2 regions of the Exiguobacterium sp. s91 genome follow, and region 1 is predicted to be linked to the other one. Evidence: riboswitches for the same ligand, from Rfam matches in the RefSeq annotation. Region 1 holds a riboswitch; the other holds the start of a gene.

What was found. Region 1 has a riboswitch for S-adenosylmethionine ahead of KNQ06_RS02275 (methionine ABC transporter ATP-binding protein). Riboswitches for the same ligand answer to the same signal wherever they lie in the genome.
Region 2: it holds a riboswitch for S-adenosylmethionine, as region 1 does, so the genes downstream of both, KNQ06_RS14130 (amino acid permease) here and KNQ06_RS02275 (methionine ABC transporter ATP-binding protein) in region 1, are expected to answer to the same signal.

What each region holds. Positions count from the first base shown of each region.
Region 1 covers NZ_JACSMZ010000001.1:454,941-458,359, forward strand. Annotated here, with positions in the region: gene KNQ06_RS02265 (PLP-dependent cysteine synthase family protein) at 1-82, shown strand, start outside; gene KNQ06_RS02270 (bifunctional cystathionine gamma-lyase/homocysteine desulfhydrase) at 75-1,241, shown strand; SAM riboswitch class I at 1,299-1,403, shown strand; gene KNQ06_RS02275 (methionine ABC transporter ATP-binding protein) at 1,482-2,504, shown strand; gene KNQ06_RS02280 (methionine ABC transporter permease) at 2,501-3,166, shown strand; gene KNQ06_RS02285 (MetQ/NlpA family ABC transporter substrate-binding protein) at 3,199-3,419, shown strand, end outside.
Region 2 covers NZ_JACSMZ010000003.1:190,234-193,652, forward strand. Annotated here, with positions in the region: gene mmuM (homocysteine S-methyltransferase) at 1-540, opposite strand, end outside; gene KNQ06_RS14130 (amino acid permease) at 515-1,918, opposite strand; SAM riboswitch class I at 1,996-2,097, opposite strand; gene KNQ06_RS14135 (polysaccharide pyruvyl transferase family protein) at 2,206-3,419, opposite strand, start outside.

The sequences.
Region 1 (3,419 bases):
GATCGTCACCGTCTTCGCAGACAGTGCCGAACGCTACTTAAGCCAACAAATCTTTGAAAAGGTGGACGAAACTCATGCGTAAGAAGACAGCATTGATTCATGGAGGAACAGGTGTCGACCGGGCAACAGGAGCCGTCACACCTCCGATCTATCAAACAAGCACATACAAGCAGGATAAAATCGGTCAACTCAAGGACGGATACGAATACTCACGGACAGCGAACCCGACACGGACGAGCATCGAACGATTGATTGCGGATCTCGAAGGTGGCGCACGTGGTTTTGCCTTCGGTTCTGGGATGGCAGCAATCCATGCCGTCTTCCACTTGCTTGAGTCTGGCGACCACATCGTCATGACAGATGACGTCTACGGTGGTACGTTCCGCTTGATGCAACGTGTCTTACCGAAGTTCAACATCGAAGTGACATTCGTCGATACGACGGACCTTGCGGCAACGGAAGCAGCGATCCAAGACAACACGAAGATCGTCTACGTCGAAACACCGACGAACCCGTTGTTGAAAGTGACGGACATCGCAGCCATCGCAACGATTGCCAAACGTCACGATCTTAAACTCGTCGTCGACAACACGTTCGCGACACCTTATCATCAACAACCACTCGCACTTGGTGCAGACATCGTCTTGCACAGTGCGACGAAATACATCGGCGGACATTCGGACGTCGTCGCTGGACTTGTCGTCGTCAAAGATGATGCGCTCGGCGAAGAGCTGCACTTCATCCAAAACTCGACAGGCGGCGTGCTTGGACCGCAAGACAGCTTCTTGCTCGTCCGTGGTCTTCGTACACTCGGTATCCGGATGGATGCGATCGAAGAGACAGCCCATGATCTCGTTGCGTTCCTACAAGCGCAAGATATCGTCTCGAACATCTTCTACCCAGGACTTGCATCGCATCCTGGTCACGACATCCAAGCGAAACAAGCGACTGGGTTTGGTGGGATGATCAGCTTTGATGTTGGTTCAGCAGCGAATGCAGAAAAACTCGTCGAGGCGACACACTTCTTCACACTTGCTGAGAGTCTTGGTGCCGTCGAGAGTCTGATTTCGGTGCCGGCACGGATGACGCACGCGTCGATCCCAGCAGAGCGTCGGGCAGAACTCGGCATCACAGACGGTCTCGTCCGGATTTCAGTTGGACTTGAAGACGCGGAAGATTTGAAAGAAGACTTAACACGTGCTTTCACGTTCCTCGAAAAAGTTTCTGAAAAAACTGTTTGACAACAAAAATAACCCCTGCTAATATTCAGAATATATTCTACAAACTTAATACCGAAACTCTTATCGAGAGTGGTGGAGGGACTGGCCCGATGAAACCCGGCAACCGCGGATCTAATCCGAAGTGGTGCTAATTCCAGCAGACAAAAGTCTGGGAGATGAGAGCAAATGGTTTTGTGTACTGAAAAGTGCGCGCGTTTGCTCTAAAACGCGCGCACTTTTTTTATTTTAGGAGGGACAGTTGTGATTCGTTTACAAGACGTAGGAAAGATTTATCGCTCAAAGCGCGGAGCGGTCGAAGCCGTCGCGAATGTCGATCTGACAATCGAGCGCGGTGAAATTTTTGGAATAATCGGTTATTCCGGAGCAGGGAAATCGACCTTGATCCGATTGCTGAATATGCTTGAAGCACCAACGAGTGGTTCGATCCAAATCGATGGTGTTGAGATGACATCACTGAAACCAAAGGAATTACGAGGCGTCCGCAAGAATGTCTCGATGGTCTTTCAGCACTTCAACTTACTATGGTCACGGACGGTTGAAGAGAACATCATGTTCCCACTCGAGCTGGGTGGCTTCCCGAAAGCACACCGCAAGGAACGGGTAGCGGAACTGATCCAACTCGTTGGTTTGGACGGACGCGAAAAAGCCTATCCGTCACAATTATCGGGTGGTCAAAAACAACGTGTCGGTATCGCTCGGGCACTGGCATCGAACCCGGACGTTCTCTTATGTGACGAGGCAACAAGTGCACTCGATCCGAAGACGACGGACTCAATCCTTGAGTTACTCGTCGACATCAATGAAAAACTGAAACTGACGATCGTCTTGATCACACACGAGATGCACGTCATTCAAAAAATCTGTCACCGGGTCGCCGTCATGGAAGCCGGTAAAATCGTCGAGCAAGGACCGGTCGCAGAAGTCTTCCGTCATCCGAAGCAAGCGATGACGAAGGAATTCGTCAAACAATTGACGTCACCGTCAGAGAACGAGTTAACGTTCGCGAAACTACGCGAACGGTACCCAACCGGAAAAATCGTTCAGTTGACGTTCGTCGGATCGACAGCGGAAAGCCCGATCCTCGCGGAAGTCATGAAGGATTCACCGGTCCTGTTCAATATCATCGGCGGAAACGTCGGTCAATCGCAGGAAGGGGCACTCGGTACACTGTTCATTCAGTTGATCGGGGAAACAGAAGCAACACAAGCGGTCATCACGAAGCTTCAAGCCAGTGATGTTGAAGTGGAGGTGGATCACCGATGATTTCATTCTTTGACAATCTAGATTGGAACATGGTGTGGGAAGCGACAGGCAGTACCGTTTATATGACGGCAATCGCTGGGGTTTCGACATTCGTCCTCGGTTTGATCATTGGTTTACTATTGTATGCGACAAACGAAGAGTTATTGTTCAAGAATCGGGCGTTTTATTCAGTGTTGAGCTTGATCGTCAACGTCTTCCGTTCGATTCCGTTCATCATCTTACTGATCTTATTGATTCCATTTACGACAGCAATCGTCGGTTCGTTCCTCGGACCAACGGCAGCATTACCGGCACTGATTTTCGGTGCTGCACCATTTTACGGTCGGATGGTTGAACTCGCGTTACGCGAAGTCGATAAAGGTGTCATCGAGGCAGCTGAATCGATGGGAGCGACGAAGTTCCAAATCATCTATAAAGTCTTAGTCCCGGAAGCGTTGCCTGCCATCGTTTCTGGTATCACGGTCACACTCGTCTCACTTGTCGGTTATACGGCAATGGCCGGAGTAGTCGGCGGAGGTGGACTTGGGGACATGGCCTTCATCGAAGGATTCCAGCGTTCTCAAAACGATGTCATCGTCATTGCGACACTCTTAATCTTAGCGATCGTCTTCGTCATCCAAATCATTGGTGATTTGCTGATCCGAGCAATCGATAAACGTTAATTCAAAACTTAATCATATTGGAGGAATCATTCATGAAAGTTTGGAAAAAATTCGTAGGTACTGCTGCTGTATCCGTCTTAGCAATCAGCCTTGCTGCATGTGGCGAAAAATCATCAGGATCAGGTAGCGACGACAAAACACTTGTCATCGGTGCTTCAAACGTACCGCACGCTGAGATTCTTCAGCACGTTAAAAAAGAATATGAAGCAAAAGGTTACAAACTTGAGATCCAGAAGTTCCAAGATTACGTACT
Region 2 (3,419 bases), on a different contig from region 1:
TTCGAGAATCCTGAACAATACGACAGCTTCCTCGAGCGACGGAATCGTCTCGAATGCCAGCAGATCAGCCCCCGCTTCAATCAACGCTTCGATTCGTGGTCTATGAAAGGCTTCTAGCACATCTGCTGACACCCCATAATGACCGCGATATTCAGAACCATCTGCTAAGTAGGCACCATAAGGACCCACTGATCCCGCGATCAATGCGTCACTCTTTCCGCTACGCGTGCGTGCGTTTTGCGCCAAGGTGACCGTTTGTCGAATCAGCGCCTTTGCTTCCTCTGTCGTGATATGACGTTGCTTGAATCCTTCGATACTTGCTTGATAGCTTGAAGTGATCGCGACATCGGCACCTACTTCAAAGTAGTCACGATGGACGTGTTCGATCTGTTCTGGTGCTTCGATTAAGAGACGTGCTGACCAAAGCGGATCGTTCAGGTCGAATCCCTTCTGTTCAAGTTCGGTTGCAAGGGCACCATCTAAAATAAGAAAGGGAACTTCCTGTAATCGTTGATCAACTGGATTTTTGATTCGGGACATCTTCAACACTCCGTTTCTGAGAAGAATTCGTGAACGCATGAACGATATAACAGATCACGATGAATGGAATACCACAATACAAGGCAATTCGTTGTGTCGGATCAAATCCGATACCAATCAGAGAAATCAAACAAACGACGAAAGCGGCGATCGGTACAAATGGAAAGAGTGGTGTGCGATAGACCAATTCGTCGATCGTATGCCCTTCACGGAGGAATTGTTTCCGGAAACGATACTGGGCAACGCTGATACTCATCCAAACGACGACGACAGCGAGACCGGAAATCGAGACGAGCGCGATATAGACACTTCCTGCTGCATAGATGCTAGACAGCAAGGCAAGTCCTCCGCCAAGCATGCTGAACAATACGGCTCGAAGTGGAACCCCACTTGGCGTCACCTGGGCGAAGAAGCGTGGAATCATGCGTTCGTTCGCAAGCGACCAGAGCATCCGAGAGGCGGCGTAAAGTCCAGAATTCGCTGCCGACAAGATCGCTGTCAAAATGACGAAGTTCATCACGTCTGCCGCATACGGAATTCCGATCCGTTCAAACACGGCGACGAACGGACTTTCGAGTACACCTTTCCCATCCGTTGGTAATAAGACGGCTAACACGATGATCGTACCGACGAAAAAGAGGACGAGTCGCAAAATTGTCGTCCGGATCGCAAGCGGAATCGTCCGTTTCGGATCGACTGCTTCACCCGCTGCGACACCGATTAGTTCCGTTCCCGAGTAAGCAAAGTTCACGGCAAGCATCGTCATGAAGATGACGAAAGCGCCATTTGGGAACAACCCGCCTTCGGTTAACGAAGAAAAGAATGGAGCCGGGCTACCATCTTGCAGTGGAATGAAGCCGACGATTGCTCCCGCACCGAGTAAAATGAAAGCAATGATCGTCACGACCTTAATGGCGGAAAACCAAAACTCGACTTCAGCGAACACGCGAACTTTCAAGACGTTGATACCGAGGATCATCGCAGCGAACAATGCGCTGAACACCCATACAGGAATCGACGGGAACCAACGTTGCATCAAAATGCCTGCTGCCGTGAATTCTGAACCAAGGGCGACCGTCCACGTCAGCCAGTAGAGCCAGGCCACTGTATAACCGGTGCCGGGTCCGATGTACTTCGTTGCGTACTTATGGAATGATCCGGTTTCCGGCATGTGCACGGCGAGTTCACCGAGACTTAACATGACTAAGTAAACGACGACGGCCCCAATCAAATACGATAAAATCGTTCCGACGCGTCCTGCTTGTTCCAACGTATAACCTGTACTTAAAAATAATCCGGTTCCAATGACACCACCTAACGACAGCATGATCAAATGACGTGATTCCATCTTGCGTCGAAATGCTCCGCTCGTTTTCATGAATCCATTTCCTCCTCATTCCACCTATTTCAAACAAAAAACGCATCCTCACGGATGCGTCGGTCGACAATTCGGAAATCTTATCGATCGGGTGCAGCACCCGCAGGAATTAGCACAGTATCTTTCGACCTGTTGCTGAGGTTTCATAGGGCCAGTCCCTCCACCTCTCTGGATAAGTATGTAATTGTTCATAACCCTATCAAGTCTTTTTCAAATTGTCAACACAATTCAGAATACTTCTATCAAAAAAACATTCCGCATCGTATCGATCCGGAATGTTTAAAGGGTTACTTTTTAGCGAATAAATCCGCTGTTTTCAAGGCTGCACGAACCGCTTTCCGGTTCAATGTTCCTTGCTGGTGCTTCATTTTCTTCGTTTGGGCAGCCAGTTGCGCTTTGAGTGCCGCAATCTCTTGATCCTTTTGAGCCGTTCCTGTTTGTTTCTGCAATGCTTTGATTTTCTTATCTTTTTCAGCTAATTGTGCTTTTGTTTGTTTTTGCGCATCCGCAATCTTCTTCTCTTGTTCCGGGAAGAACCGTTCAAAACGAGCGACTGCTTCCTCAAGACTTACGCCAGAGATTGGTTGGACTGGTGGGAGCAACTCGGTTTGCGCCATTTGACGGTCAAACGGTACATTCTCAGGATAGTTCGTCTCTTGGTAGATATGCTCAAGATTGTTCACGTTCAAGAAGTCAACGAAGTTGTCGAAGTTACGCGCTTGAACACGTGCCGGACTTTGGAAGTCAGCATTTGCTACGACGTCGGATAATTGTGTATCCGCTTTGATGTCGTTCGCCCAAATGTGCGTCAACTGATGGTAATCCGTCAATTCGCGCATCCGTGCATCTTTTGGAATGAGGATATTCGGCGTACCCGCAAGTGTCGCTGTGATGTTTCCGTGTAAACGAGCTCCAAAACTGAGGTCTGCTTGACCGATGAAATCAAACCATGTCTGTGCGTTCAAGAAGAAACGGACACGATCGTTCATATAAGCAGGATCCGACATCTTCACCGGATAGTTCGTCACGGACAAGTCTGCGATCGGGTGCGTTCCTGTATACGTCAACTTCAGTTCCTTCATCCACTGTGGAATGAAGTAGTGATTCGGATACTCTTCCATCCCGCGCGTAATGAAATCAAGAACGTTTTGTGGTGCCAAACGTGACGAGTTGACTGTAATCATCGACTCAGGTGTGATGTTCGTTTCACGGATGTGCAAGTCGCGACCGAACGCGTACATCGAAGGACATCCGATGACGCGATGATCGATCCCTTCGCGGAAACCAAGACGTGTTAAGTATTTCGACGTGATCTCCCCGCGAAGACCCAGCATGCTCGAGCGCTCGAGAACGGCACTGACGAATGCTTTGACATCTTCATCGAATGGGAATCCACCATCTAAGTCTGGTTCAAACGGTGCACGTAACCCTACACCGATGACGACGACTGGAATCTTTAATTTTTTGATGAGACGTGTATATTTCCGTAACGTCGGTACGA